One region of the Romboutsia sp. 1001216sp1 genome, then DNA from elsewhere that is predicted to be linked to it. Evidence: riboswitches for the same ligand, from Rfam matches in the RefSeq annotation. Region 1 holds a riboswitch; the other holds the start of a gene.
What was found. Region 1 has a riboswitch for cobalamin ahead of ABHC41_RS14070 (cobyric acid synthase). Riboswitches for the same ligand answer to the same signal wherever they lie in the genome.
Positions count from the first base shown of each region.

Region 2: another riboswitch for cobalamin. It lies ahead of ABHC41_RS13850 (energy-coupling factor ABC transporter permease); the one in region 1 lies ahead of ABHC41_RS14070 (cobyric acid synthase).

Region 1 is NZ_JBDPHA010000023.1:1,856-9,964, reverse strand. It holds gene cbiB (adenosylcobinamide-phosphate synthase CbiB) at 1-321, opposite strand, end outside; gene ABHC41_RS14075 (cobyrinate a,c-diamide synthase) at 323-1,711, opposite strand; gene ABHC41_RS14070 (cobyric acid synthase) at 1,748-3,280, opposite strand; cobalamin riboswitch at 3,677-3,852, opposite strand; gene ABHC41_RS14065 (histidine phosphatase family protein) at 3,857-4,465, opposite strand; gene cobS (adenosylcobinamide-GDP ribazoletransferase) at 4,488-5,246, opposite strand; gene cobU (bifunctional adenosylcobinamide kinase/adenosylcobinamide-phosphate guanylyltransferase) at 5,249-5,809, opposite strand; gene cobT (nicotinate-nucleotide--dimethylbenzimidazole phosphoribosyltransferase) at 5,832-6,878, opposite strand; gene hemL (glutamate-1-semialdehyde 2,1-aminomutase) at 7,048-8,109, opposite strand, start outside.
Region 2 is NZ_JBDPHA010000021.1:13,363-21,471, reverse strand. It holds gene ABHC41_RS13890 (DUF5808 domain-containing protein) at 1-1,003, shown strand, start outside; gene ABHC41_RS13885 (CPBP family intramembrane glutamic endopeptidase) at 1,184-2,092, shown strand; gene ABHC41_RS13880 (YARHG domain-containing protein) at 2,245-3,156, opposite strand; gene ABHC41_RS13875 (hypothetical protein) at 3,383-3,514, opposite strand; gene ABHC41_RS13870 (hypothetical protein) at 3,565-4,104, opposite strand; gene ABHC41_RS13865 (ABC-2 transporter permease) at 4,115-4,756, opposite strand; gene ABHC41_RS13860 (ABC transporter ATP-binding protein) at 4,758-5,585, opposite strand; gene ABHC41_RS13855 (GntR family transcriptional regulator) at 5,587-5,961, opposite strand; cobalamin riboswitch at 6,160-6,340, shown strand; gene ABHC41_RS13850 (energy-coupling factor ABC transporter permease) at 6,662-7,390, shown strand; gene ABHC41_RS13845 (energy-coupling factor ABC transporter substrate-binding protein) at 7,374-7,673, shown strand; gene cbiQ (cobalt ECF transporter T component CbiQ) at 7,674-8,109, shown strand, end outside.

The DNA of each region.
Region 1 (8,109 bases):
TATTTTGACAGCTTCATCTTTTAAACATTTTGTAGCTAATGTGGTATATATCAGTATTGAATTTGTTACTAAAAATCCTCCTGGTATAAAGCTACTTAGTTTTATTATTAAATAAGTAACTAAATATGTTATCCCGACTACTATAAACCATAAGAAAAATCCACCTGTTTTTAAAGCTTTATCACTCTTAGCTTTTTTTCTTATTATACTTTCGGTCTTCTTTATTAATTTACCAATATATCTAACTGGGTGAGGAAATGAATATGGGTCTCCTACTATTAAGTCTATTATGTATCCTATATAAATAGATAATATATTCATATTAATTGTTTCCTCTTTCTAAATAGTCTTTACATCCACTATTTAAGAAATTTTTTATACAATCTAAGTTATTGTAAAAATGAGTATGTAAATATGTTGCTAAAGTTTTATCTTTGCTATATCCACCTTCCCATTCATCTACCACTTTTTTATCTCTTTCTTTTCTCATTATATAGGCACATTCCTCATTAGTTTCAAATATAGAATGGTGGAATTCATGTCCTTTTATAATCTCACCTTTTTTAGATAAGATTGTATCTTTTTTGGACTCTCCATAACAATATCCAAATCTCTTTAATGATTTTGTCATCTTACTAACTCCATTAAATATTCCTACCATATCATATTCATTATTATTTTGGTCTATTAATTTTTCTCCTAGATACATAAGTCCACCACATTCAGCATATATAGGAATTTTATTTGTATGAGCTTCTTTTATAGAACTTCTCATACTTTTATTTGATTCTATTTCTTTTGCAAATATTTCTGGAAACCCTCCACCTATATATATGTAATCTGATTGTGGTACTTTTTCATCTTCTAGTGGACTAAAGTATTTTATATTTAGCCCTAGTTCTTTTAATAATTCTATATTTTCTTTGTAGTAGAAATTAAATGCTTTATCATAGGCTATAGCTATAGTTTTATCTTTTATCTTATTTTCTTTTATAAAGTCTTTTAACTCAAAATTACTACAAACTTCTTCTGTTTCAGCTATTTCTATTATTCTATCTATATTTATATATTTTTCTATTTCATCTGCTAAATTACTAAATTTATTTTTTAGTGAATCAATTTCTACGCTTGGAACTAAACCTAAGTGTCTTGACTCTAATGAAAATTCATCATTAGGTGGGAAGTATCCTAAGACCTCTATCCCACAATATGTTTCAATTGCTTTTTTAATTATTTCGTAGTGAGTCTTAGTTTTTACGTTGTTTACTATTACACCTTTTATGTCTACATCTTTATCAAGTTCCTTGTATCCAAGTACCATGGCTGCACTAGATGCTGCCATAGCTTTTCCATTTATAACTAATATAACTGGTGCTTTTAATATCTTCGATGTATGAGAACTTGTACAATTATCTAAGTCTATTCCTATTCCATCATAAAGACCCATAACACCTTCAATCACTGATATATCTGCATCTTTAGATGCAGAATTAAATACATACTTAATTTTTTCATCATCTAGCATATATGAATCTAGGTTTCTGGAGTCTCTACCTGTTATAAATGTATGATATGATGGATCTATATAATCCGGTCCAACTTTATATGGTTGAACCTTCATACTTCTTTTTGTAAGTGCTTGCATTATACCTAAAGATATTGTTGTTTTTCCTACTCCACTATTAGTTCCTGCGATTAAGATTTTTTTCATATATTTCACCTAACCATCATTTTATTTTTGTATTGTTTATATTTCTTCTTCATGTTCTTCCATTATTTTATATATCTTCTCTATATCTAAATGTTCTCTTAGTAAATCAGCTAGTTTATCATATTCATTTTGCTTAAAGGCTTCGAAAGAAGTTACTTTAGTGTCTATTCTTTCAAGGCCTTTTTCTTCTCTGATATTATTTAATAGAGCTCTAGTAAAATCTATTTCATCAAATATTCCATGTAAATAAGTTCCTACTACATTACCTTCTTTATTTACACTTCCTTCTAGGTAGCTTACGTCTTCTCCTAATTTATTGTTTATTTCATTTAGGTTATATACTTCTTTACCTATATCACTTATTCCCATATGAATTTCATAACCTTTTACTTTCATTCCTGATAAGTTTGCTAAATATCCATTTAAATTTTTACATATAGTGGCATTCACTTGTGTAGTTGTTTTTTCTTTTTCAAATGTAGTTTCTATATCTAAAAGTCCTATACCATCTATTTCTTCAATTTCGCCTTCTACATGGTAAGGGTCTTTTAATTTCTTGCCTAACATTTGATATCCACCACATATCCCAAATACTAACTTTCCTTTTTTCTGTAAATCTTTTATTTGTTCCTCTAGACCACTTTCCCTTATATACTTAAGGTCATCTATAGTACTTTTACTTCCAGGAAGTATTATCATATCTGGATTTGAAAGAGTCTCTCCATAATCAACATACCTAATACTCACATCTTCTTGAGTCTCAAATATATTAAAATCTGTGAAATTAGACATATGAGGTGTTCTAATTATCTCAATATGTATATCACTCTTTTTCATTTTAGTTTTAAATCTAGTTGTTACACTGTCTTCATCTTCTATTTTTATATCACTATATGGCACTACTCCAAGGACAGGAACCTTTATTATTTCTTCAAGCATTTTTATGCCATCATATAAAAGTTCTTTTCTTCCTCTAAATTTATTTATTATTACACCTTTGACTCTTTTTCTTTCCTCTTCACTTAGTAAAAGCATCGTACCTGCTAGTGATGCGAAAACTCCACCTCTATCGATATCCCCCACTATTATTACAGGAGCATCTGCGATTTCTGCCATACCCATATTAGCAATGTCATGTTCTCTTAAGTTTATTTCTGCTGTACTACCTGCCCCCTCCATAACAACAACATCATAGTTCTCACTAAACTGATTAAATATAGTTTTAAGTTCTTTAGCAAGTATTGGCTTATAATCATGGTATTCTGATGATGATATATCATCTCTAACTTTACCCCTTACTATAACTTGGCATCTATGATTACCTGATGGTTTTAGAAGTACTGGATTCATATCTGCAATTGGCTCTATTCCACAAGCTTCCGCCTGAAATACTTGTGCTCTTCCCATTTCTAAACCTTCTTTTGTTATAAAAGAATTTAACGCCATATTTTGAGATTTAAATGGTGCTACACTATATCCATCTTGTTTGAAAATCCTACATAAACCAGCTGTTAATATACTTTTACCAACATTTGATGCTGTACCTTGTAACATTATCTTTTTTCCCATAAGATTCTCCTTATATTACTTAATTTGATTTCCTTATAATCAAAAAAGCCCTAACTCTTAAGAGTTAAGGCTTTTATTCTAATGCTAATATATTACTTGTTTCATATGTTTTGTAACATATCAAACTATATAGCATGTAACAAAATATAACTATTTAATCTTTACTATATACTTAAACTATATAATACTAAATCTTATTGTATTAATCTAAAATACACTTTATGTATTTATGATTAATATGTAGATTTCATAATAGATTTATTTATTATAATTTAAGTTTTAACAAAGTATAATTTATCTGCTAATATGCATATACTCTGATGTTTTATTATAGGTACATACTTTATAAGCGATAGTTATATTTTATCTGAATAAAAATCCCTCACCCCGGAGATTTTATAATTAATTAATTTAGGCAGGTATCCTGGCTCAATTTCATCCTACTCCTACTCCTTCCCATCCAAAGGACAGTGGCAAATTGTAGTTTCGTCAATATTACAGTAGCGGGGGCTGCAAAGGCTTTTAACCTTTTTCCCTATTAATCTTGTAGAACCTAAGTTAATATACTATTTGATTTTAATTATTTATAAAACTTGTGTTATTCATACTATCTATGACTGCAAATCCATCTTCTACTTCTAAAATACTTACTGATGCATTATCTATTTTAAAATTCCAATGGTATTTGTAGCTTCCTGATACTAAATAACTTATTATGTTCCTTATAGTTCCTCCATGAGAACATATAAGTATTGTTTTGCCTTTATCCATATTTATAATTTCTTTAACCTCATTTGATACTCTTATAAATGAATCAATAAGACTTTCACCATTTGGATATCTGTACTCATATCCTTTTTCTATCATCGAGTTAAATTCTTCTGGATAATTCTTTTTTATGTCATCAAAAGTAATCCCCTCAAAATCCCCAAAACTAATTTCTTTCAATGTTTCTTTTTCTATTATTTCTATCCCTTTTTTCTTTGCAACATCTTTTACAGTATCTTTTGTTCTTGAAGATGTTGTTGTGTATATCTTATCTATATGTATACCATCTAAGTATTTGGTTAATTTCTCTATTTGCTTAATTCCAACTTCACTAACTACACTGTCTATATGTCCTGATAATCTTTTACTTTGATTATCTATAGTCAATGCATGTCTTACTAAAACTAATTTAGTCATTATAGTATCACCTCTTTTAAGGTTACCCTATTATAAGATATATGTAAAGTAAATATATAACTTCTCCAAGTTCTATACTACACCCTAATATATCTCCTGTAACTCCATCAATTTTTTTGTATATATGATTTTTAAATAATTGATTAAATAAAATAACAACTATTATAGATGCTAATATAGGCAACGTTATTGAAGATTTAAATACAAATTTGGCTACTAATATAATCAATGCCATCGTATATAGTATTGCAGTTAAAAACATTGATGTAGTTGCTTTACCTATAAATAAGTTCCCCATTCCTTTCTCTCTTGGTGTAACAGTTTTATATGTTAATCTTATTACTCCAAGTCTACCTATAACAGGCATAAATATTATAGTCCACATTAAATTATTGTTTATTAAGCTATATATAAAACCTATCTTAAGTAAAATTAAAAATACTATAGCCAATAATGAATTTGTCCCAAGTCTTGAATCTTTCATTATTTCTAGCATTTTTTCCTTATCCCTATAACTATATATAGCATCAAATGTATCTCCCAATCCATCAATATGTAACCCCCCTGTCAATATAACAGAACCTAAGGTTACCAATATTGATGTTATAAATGGGTCAAATAATATGTTTGATACAGTACCAATTATAAATAATAAAATACCTAATACAAACCCTACCAATGGAAAGTATGTTATAGTTTTATGAAATTCATCATCAAATCCTACATCTATATTTATTGGTATTCTAGTCATAAACTGAAGTATTGATATAAATCTTTTCATAATTATCCCTTAATTTTCATAGGTATTGAACTAACTACAAAATAGACTTCGTCACTTTGGGCTGCTATTTGTTGATTTATTCTACCTACTATATCCGTATATACTCTACTAAGTTTATTAGCAGGAACTACTGCCATTCCTAATTCATTAGTAACAGCAACAAAATAAAGTTCTGTTTTTCTTATCTCTTCTATCAGTTTATTAACTTGATCTTTTATGTACTTTTCTAATTCATTTATCTCATCTTGTGTTGCATTTTCAATATCTATATCATGCGTAAACATTAAATTATTCACTAATAAAGTTACACAATCTAATATAACTGTTTTGTGAGATTTAGATATATCCTCAATTATAGAATATATATCCTTATATATTTCATATGTTTTCCAGTTTTGTGGTCTACTTTCCTTATGTTTTTTTACCCTATCTTTCATCTCATCATCAAAGGGTATCGATGTTGCAATATATGCAGTATTGTTATTTCTATCTTTACATAATTGTTCTGCAAAACTACTTTTTCCTGATCTTGCTCCACCAGTTACTAGTATAACTTTGCTCATACTTATCTCCTTATTGCTTTTTCTATCTTCCCATATCTATCTCATCAAATGTCGCCATATTTGTATATGTATAATTTGATGCTTCAATTATATTAAATGCAAGTGCTGCACCACTACCTTCTCCTAATCTCATATCCATATTTAATACAGTACTTAAATTTAGCATATCTAGTGCTTTTTGTGTACCTGGCTCTGCTGATGTATGAGATGCTATCATATATTCCCTAGTTATTGGATTTAGAGTGTAGGCTAAAAGAGCAGCTGCATAAGATATAAATCCATCTAATACAACAGGAACATTTCTAGCACTACATGCTAATATAACTCCTGCCATAGAACCTATCTCAAATCCGCCAACCTTCGATAATATATCTATAGCATCTTCTCTATTTGGCTTGTTTAGTTCTATAGCTTTTCTTATAGTATCAGCTTTATGCTTTATTCTATCTTTTTTAAGTCCAGCTCCCATTCCTGTAACTTCTGCTGGATCACATCCATCTATTACAGATATTATAGCACTACTTGGTGTAGTGTTACATATACCCATTTCACCTATTCCTATAAGCTTATAACCATTATCTATACACTCATTTGCTGCTTCTATCCCTATTTCTATGGATTTTATAGCTTCATCTCTACTCATTGCAGGTCCCTTAGCCATATTAGATGTAGATTTTCTTATCTTTTTATCAATCACACCATCTAGTTTATGGTCACAATTTATACCAACATCTATAGCTATTACATCTGCTCCTACAAATTTACTTATAACTCCTACTCCATTTAATCCTTTTGTAAAGTTCGGGAATTGAAGATAAGTTATACTTTGAGGATCCGGAGCTACACCTTCTTCATAAACACCATGATCTCCAGCAAATGCTATAATAGCTTTTTTAGATGTATCAAGCTCTTTTTTTCTATATATCCCAGCTAATTGCATACAAATTTCTTCCATCTTACCTAAACTTCCAACTGGCTTTATAAGTCTATCTAATCTTTTTTTAGCTTCATCCATAGATTCTCTATCTAGTGAATCTATATTATTTAATACATAATCTAGTGAATTCATATATATCATCTCGTTTCTTCGAAAATAATTTACCTAGCCAGTAAGGCTAGGTTTAGTGAAAAACCTCTCCAAAATTCATATATATTTTACATATAAATAAACTATTCTACATGGCATTTATATATCCTTCATATCATATGGTAAATTTTATCGAGATTTATATTTAGTTTTAAAGATTATGAGCTATTTTTAATGCCTCATAACTAGCATTTATAGTATAATCTATGTCCTCATTAGTATGAGCATTTGATAAGAACATTGCTTCAAACTGTGTAGGAGCTAAAAGAATTCCTCTTTTTAATAACTCTTCAAAATACTTATTAAACTTAGAAACATCACATCTTGTAACATCATCATAGTTTTCTATTGGTCCATGTGTAAAGAATAAACAAACTAATGAACCAGCTCTATTAACTGTGTAGTTAAGACCTAATTTTTCTATATTAGATTTTAATCCTTCTTCTAATCTTATAGCTTTTTCTTCTAACTCTTTATAGATTTGAGGATTATCTCTTAATATTTCTAAGTTCTTTTTACCCATATACATAGCTAGTGGGTTTCCTGATAATGTACCTGCTTGATATACTGGTCCAACTGGAGAAACCATACTCATTATTTCTTTAGTTCCACCATAAGCACCAACAGGAAGTCCTGCTCCTATTATTTTACCGAAACATACCATATCTGGCTTTATTCCAAAATATCCAACAGAGCTACTATAATTTAATCTAAATCCTGTTATAACTTCATCAAATATTAAAACACTTCCATATTCTTTAGTTATATCTCTTAATAATTGTAAGAACTCTTGCTTACCTGGAACTACACCCATGTTTCCTGCTACTGTTTCAACTATTACAGCGGCTATTTCATGTCCTTGAGTTTTAAATATTTCTCTTACTGCATCTAAATCATTGTATCTACAAACTAATGTATCTTTAACTACATCAGATGGAACTCCAGGGCTAGTTGGTACTCCATATGTTATTGTTCCTGAACCAGACTTAACTAATAAAGCATCTGAATGACCATGGTAGCAACCTTCAAACTTTAATATTTTATTTCTTTTTGTAAATCCTCTAGCTACTCTTAATGCACTCATAGTTGCCTCAGTCCCTGAATTTACCATACGTACTTGATCTATAGCTGGATATGCTTCTACTATTATCTTAGCCATTTCAACTTCTATAGCTGTTGGAACTCCATAGCTAGTTCCTCTAGATACAACTTC
Region 2 (8,109 bases), on a different contig from region 1:
ACAATTTTATGGAGTTAGCTTAAATAGTGATTATTTTACTAAAGATGAATTTAAGAGATTAGATAAGAGGTTTAAAAGTTTATTGACCCTTGGATTTATAGTATCTGTTTTGCTTTGCTTATTTATGATATATGTTCTTAAAAACTATGTAGGATCTTCTATAGTTCCAATACTAGGATTTACTATATATGAATTTGCCATATATATAGATGTTTATAATAAAGTAAAGGCCTTAAAAGGAAGGTTAGTGTCAACGGTTGATGATATAGAATTAGAAAAAACTAATATTATATTAGATACTGACTTTTTAAATGAAAAAAATAGAATCATAAAAAAATACTCTATATTATATACTATACCTATGATTATAGTTTTCATTGTTGGTATTTATGCTTTAACTAAATACAACTCTATGGCTGATATAATTCCTATCCACTGGGGATTTAATGGAAAGGCTGATGGTTTTACTGAAAAATCATTTATGAGTGTATTTGGAATGATAAGTATGCAAGTTGGTATATCAATTATAATATATATCTCAGCTGTCTATTCTTTAAAATCTCGTATAAAGCTATCTAGCAAAGATTTTGAAAATAGTAAAAAAGCAAACCTTAGATTTTTAAATCAAAGTGGTTTAGCATTTTTTATACTAAATGCTCTTACTCAAATTTTATTTATAAATATAATAATAGCTATAGCTCACTCTGGTGATATAAATCAAGCTATAATGATAGTTTGTACTATATTAATTATACTATCATCTATATACTTAACTTATATATACTATAAATCACCAGTTAAATCTAAGGACGCCGTATATTCTATTGACGATGAAGATGATTTATGGATATGGGGGACTTTTTACAATAATCCTAATGACCCATCATTATTTGTGAACAAAAGATTTGGTGTTGGATGGACTATAAATATCGGTCATTTAAAAGGTAAAATATTTTTTATACTTCCATTTATACTGATATTAATTGCATTACTTGCAGTATAACTAATAGCTTTAAGGATATATTATATCCTTAAAGCTTAAACTCTAATGCTCTTCATAATTAACAATTCACTAAAATAATTTATAAAATTAGCATAATTTAATATAACTATATAATAAAACTTATAAGCTATCATCACTTAATAAAATTTACAAAACAATAATTATAAAGGGGTTTTTAAAATGAAAAAGGTAAACATATTTTTATTAATAACTTTTTTTCTAACTTGGTCAATAACATTTATAATATTTAAAAGTGGGGGGCTAACTGGACCTTTTGCATCTATCGGTCTGATACTTTGCATGATGATGCCTGCCTTATCTGTATTGATTACAACTTTAATTACAAAATCTAGTTTTAAAGAAATTTGGATAAAGCCAAACTTCAAAAAAAATATAAAGTACTACTTTATAGGATATTTTTCACCTGTAATTTTAATTATACTAGGTTCAGCTTTATACTTTATAATCTTTCCATCTCATCTTGATTTAAGCATGAATAATGGAGTGGAAAATCTTAAGCTTCAGTTACAATCACTAGGTCAAGCACTTCCAAGTGATTTAGAGCTTAAATCTGCTATGATTATCCAATTATTTGTTGGTATTTTTTTATCACCTATATTAAACTTTATCCCTTGTCTTGGAGAAGAGTTAGGTTGGAGAGGATATTTGTTACCTAAATTAATAGAAAATAATAGTTACTTTAAATCTAGTTTAATAGCTGGTGTTATTTGGGGTATATGGCACGCGCCTATGATAGCTATGGGACATAACTATGGTGTAGGATATATTGGTGCTCCATTTATAGGAATATTTGCTATGGTTGTATTTTGCATAATGACTGGTGCTATATTTAATTATATAACTATAAAAACTAAAAGCTGTATTCCAGCTACTTTTGCTCATGGTAGTTTAAATGGTTTTGCATCAGCGGGCGTTATATTCTTATCTATACCTAATCCTAACATGTTTATAGGTCCCGCTCCTGTTGGCATTATTGGAGGGTTCTTCTTTATAGTAGTTGGTGCTATATGTTTATTAAAAACTAAGAAATTAGATGAAGAAAATATAGAAACTAAAACAAAAGCTTAGTTTATAAGTTTATAATAAAAGAGTAAGTTAATTTATATAATAAATAACCTAGCTTACTCTTTATATTTATATTAAATATTTTATTTCTTATATGAAAATATAAATATTTGTAATAAATAGTTCTACTATTAAGTAATGATTAACTATATTTTCTATTCTAAACTTTTTATAAGTTCTATATTATACCTTTCTATATCATTTAAATCTTCTATATTTCCAGAAAAAGTACTATCTGGGTAATACCAAGGCATAGAGTTAAAATAGTTGTTGTATACATCATTTTTAAATATATATCCATACCTTGCAAATATCTCATTCCTTATATATCCAAGCTGACTTTTATTATAATTTAATAATTCTTCCTTACTTAAGTATCTTATATGACTATCTGGTATTATAAAATAACTCTCATCATTTCCATAAGCGCTATCATAATTATAGGCAAAATGATTATTTTCTACTATATATACAGTTTCTTTTTCTTTAGTTTCTTCTTTAGCCTTATCCAGTTTTTCTTCTTTTTCTCTTTCACTCGCTTCATTTTCTATAGCTACTAAGTCTTCATAGTACTCAAAAGTTTCTATATCATAATTATAATCTTTAGCTAGATCTAAATACTTTCTTGTAGTTTTGTAATTTTCTTTATTAAAATTTTCCTTAGCTTTTTGAATGTATACATTTAGATACATGCTATTTAAGTCATCCTTTTTAACTATACCTTTTAACTTACTAAGTTCCATTTCTGAATTTTCACTTTCCTCTATTTTGCTTTCTAGCTTTTGTACTACTTCATCAGAATATTTTGCATCTAGGGCTTTTATGTAGTAGTTTATAGCTTTACTTTGATTTTCACCATCCCCCTTTTTTATATAATAACTTTGTACTATATTATCTTTTAGTGAAAATACTACTAAAGCTATTACTACAAGTATAAATACTACTATCATTATTATGTTTTTTAGATTGTTTTTCTTAAGATCATCTTTTAAAGTGTCATATCCACATTTATTGCAAAATCTTTGGTCTTTATCTAAATGATTATTACAATTTTTACAAGTTTTCATATTCCCTCCTATATGATTTACTTTTTAAGTAGACTATATCCCTTTATATTTATATGATGTTTATTATACATTATTGCTTGTCAGCACTATCTTTGATTTTTCTATTGATTTATTAATAGTTGAAGTTATATATATTTTTTCCTAGAGAATAAAAAATAGCTATCTATACAGATAGCTATTTTAAGCAATATAATAAGTCATTATGAAACAACTAAAGCAAATTTTATTAAATATTTTTATTTATATATATTTTCAAAGCTTTTATTCCTAAAAATAATGCATATATAAGCATTATCCATAAAATCAAACATATAATCATAGGTATAATACCAATAAGCATCATAGAAAAGTTATTCATAAAACACCATCCTTTTAAATACTTTTTATTAGTATAACCTACTCTTTTTTTTAATACTCCTCTAAGAATAAAGTTTTACTTCCACCTTCACTTCCACTTCCTATCATAAGTGAGTTTGATGAAGTTCTAAACTTATAAAAACTTGCATTGTAGTTTATTATAGGGTGTTTTATATCAAATACTTTTTCATCTAAACTAAGTCCCTTTGGTATTTTAAATACTATATCTTTACTTTTTCCTGGGTCTATCCCCATCTTATAACCTTCTTCAAACCTATCTTCTTCACGACCTACGATTCTTACATCACTTGGACTTATTCCTCCAAATTCCTCCATAAATTTTTCTGTATGGTCAAAAGAAAGATCCATATCATATAAACTAGCTATATCTTTTGAATTATTAGTTATCTTTATAGTTAAAATATGGCTATATTTATCTTCTTTATAATTTTTAAATTCTATTTTTAGCCTTTCTTCAAACTCATCATCAGAGTAATCATTTATATCCTTAACATAAAATACACTAAATCCTATTAAAAGTATTATAGGTATTAATACTATAGTACTTACTTTTATAAACTTTTTATTCATATTGTCCCCCTTAAAGTGCTACTTCTTTTTTATTGTATATTTTAGTAGATATATACATAGATATTATGTAAATAACTACACAAACACCACTTATAATAAGTAGCTTAGGATCACTTATAATCAAATTTTCTTGTCCCTCTATATGTATATCAGCCCTTGGCTTTAGTGTTATATATAAGCTAGATACAAGTATAATACCCATTACTAAATTTATAGGTATATAAGATTTTTTGTATCTATATTTAAACATTATAGGAAATGATACAGATACTAGTATAAGTAATATATTTAAAGTACTTAACATTGTTTGAGTGTACATTAAATCTATATAAAATATATGCTTTAATATTTTTGAATAAAAATAAGTAAATAATATAGATAATACTATAATTAATGTAGATACTATATATTTACTATAAACTATATCTTCTTTATCTATTGGCATACTATTAAAAAAATAATCACATTTATTAGATTCATCTAAATAAAAGCTTCTAAATATAAACATATAACTTAAAAATAATGGAATTGCTACACTAGATAATCCCATTAATATAGATGAAAATATAAAAAGCCCTACTACTAACTTTATAATAGTTTTAAAATCTGTCATAAAACATGCCCTTAAATCTTTTTTTATAATATTAATCATTTTAATCTCTCCCCATAAAATATATAATATCTTCTATAGTTGCTATACTTATATTATTAGTAGTTTCGTATCCACTTTCTATAAATAGCCCCTGACTATAGTAATTTTTGTCTTCTCTTTTTATAAAATTTATATTACTATCATCTAATTCTTTTTTACTTCCTTTTATTACCTTGTAGTTTTCTTTTATATATTCACTACTTTCACTTAATACTAATTTCCCATTTTTTATAAGTGTTATATAATCTGCACATTGTTCTAAATCAGTTAATATATGTGTCGAAAATATAGCACATTTATCTCCGCTTTCCAATTCCTCTTGAATTATACTTATCATTTCTTTTCTAAATATAGGGTCAAGTCCACTACTTGGCTCGTCAAGTACTAGTAACTTAGCATTATGACTTAGTGCATTTGCTAGCATTAATTTTATACTTTGCCCTTTTGATAAGTTTTTTATTTTAGTGTCTTTATCTATTTTAAATTTTTCTAAATAATTATCAAATTTGTTATTTTCAAAGTTTTTGTAAAAACTTTTAACTATATTTTTAAATTCTTTAACCTTAAGATGTTCGTAAAAATATAATTCATCATATACAAATCCTACTTCTTCTTTAAATTTTTTAGAAATTTTATTTATATCTTCTCCCATATAATATATATTTCCACTATCCACATTAAGTAAATTCATTATTAATTTTATAATAGTAGTTTTTCCACTACCATTATGACCAATAAGTCCCATAATATATCCCTCTTTTAATTCAAAAGATATATCTTCCAACTTAAATTTATCAAAGTCTTTACTTACCTTTTCTAGTCTTAACATATTACTCCCCCTCGTATAGACTCTCTAATATTTCTATTAATTCACTTTTTGATAAACCCATCATTTTAGATAGATTTATAGATTCTTCTAACTTTTCTTCTATCTCTCTCATTTTAGCTTCATATACTAGTTCTTTATTAAAAGAAGATACGTAACAACCTTTTCCCGGTACGGTGTTTATAAGTCCTAGTTTTTCTAATTCTTCATAAGCTCTTTTAGTAGTTATAAAACTTATACCTAAATCTTTAGCTAATGCTCTTATAGATGGTAGAGCTTTTCCTTCTTCTAAAGTACCACTTAATATGTTCTTCTTTATATGATTTACTATTTGCATATATATGGGTAAATCAGAAGCATTTGAAATTATTATGTTCATTTTATCTCCTTTCTGTATAATATGTATATACTGTATATATACATATTATACAGTTAGTTTGTGCTTAGTCAATAAATTTTAAATAAATATTATTTATAAATCTATATATTTTAAGATTTAATTAAATTTTTTAATATTTTTTTATAAAAAATAGAGGAATATAATAAAAGTTGTAGTATTATATAAATATGTGATAAATTAAAAATTTGTATTTTAGGTTTTTTTAATTAAAATTAATAGGGAAAGAGGTTAGATTCCTCTGCAGCCCCCGCTACTGTAAAGCTGATGAAACTTTCAAAACCACTGTAATTTATTATGGGAAGGGAAAGTAGTAAAATGAAGCTAAGCCAGGAGACCTGCCTACAATACTTAAATTATATTCTTCGGGGTGAAGGAAAATAATAAAGAATAATACCTTATTTTTAATAAATAGGTATTAATTAGAAAGTTATTTAAATCCTAATCCAATGATTAGGATTTTTTAGTTCGTGACAAAATCTATTTAATTTTGAATGTATATAGTTTTGATAACTTAATTTAAAATTAACTATATCTAATCAAACTAATCTAATTTTTGATTATGAATAATATAAATTTTAGACATCTAGTTAAAGCAAACCAAATTTCGTCTTTACCCATTATATACTTACATTAATTTATCACATAAAAATTTAATAAACTTTGAAAGTGAGGTATAAAGATGAATTTTTTACCACTATCATTAGTAGCAGGTGTGCTACTTATCATTTTAAATCCATTAAATGCTAATGCTATGCATATTATGGAAGGATATTTACCCGCAAAATGGTCTATACTTTGGACAATAGTATTTATTCCATTTTTCATATATGGGTTAAAATCTATTAATACCATAGTAAAGCAAGATCCTAAAAAGAAGGTTTTATTAGCCTTAGCAGGAGCTTTTGTATTTGTGTTATCAGCACTAAAAATACCGTCTTTAACAGGTAGTTGTTCACATCCTACAGGAGTAGGTCTTGGTGCAATATTATTTGGACCAGCTGTTATGGCAGTAATAGGAACAATAGCTTTATTATTTCAAGCATTATTACTTGCACATGGAGGATTAACTACTTTAGGCGCTAATGCATTTTCAATGGCAATAGTTGGACCAATAGTGTCATATTTTATATTTAAACTTTGTAGAAAAAGAAATGTAAACGTTGGAATGAGTGTATTTTTAGCAGCAGCCTTAGGTGATTTAGCTACATATACAGTAACAGCAACTCAATTAGCACTAGCTTTCCCTGATCCTAGTGGAGGAGTTATGATGTCTTTAGTTAAATTTTTAGGAGTATTTTTCACGACTCAAATACCAATAGCTATAGCAGAAGGATTATTAACTACTTTAGTATATAACTTAATAACACAAAATGAAGAAGGAGTTGAAATTAATGAGTACAAATTCTAAAACTAAAAACAAACTTAGAAATAAAAATTTAATATTATTAGCTTTAACCATAATACTTATAATAACTCCTTTATTATTAAATTCATCAGCTGAATATGGTGGTGCTGATGGAGAGGCAGAGGGCCTAATAACAGAGATAAATCCTGATTATAAACCTTGGTTTAGTAGCTTATACGAGCCACCTAGTGGAGAAATAGAAAGCTTACTATTCTCTACTCAAGCTGCCATAGGAGCTGGATTTATAGGCTACTATCTAGGAAGAAAAAAAGGTGAAAAAAAATAAATGCTGGAAATTGATAAATGTGCATATACAAATGCTTTAAGAAATACTAACCCTATGGCTAAATTGCTTATTAGCTTTTTAGCCTTAACTATTTCTGTAATTATAAATAATATAATGCTTCATTTTTTGGTAATGTTAATAGTAAGCTTTTTAATCATTTTTATAGCAAAAGTTAATATTAAACTATATATAAAATGTTTAAGGATACCTATATATTTTTTAATTATAGGAACTATACTTAATATGATTAACATATCATTTGAAAATCAAGGCTTTATATTTAACATCAAAGTTTTTAACTTATATATAGGAACAACTTTATTTTCAGTTAAAAACTCAATTTATATATTACTAAGAGCTATAAGTTCAGTTATATCTATTTATTTTTTAATACTTACTACACCATTTAACCAATTAATAATTATATTAAAAAAAT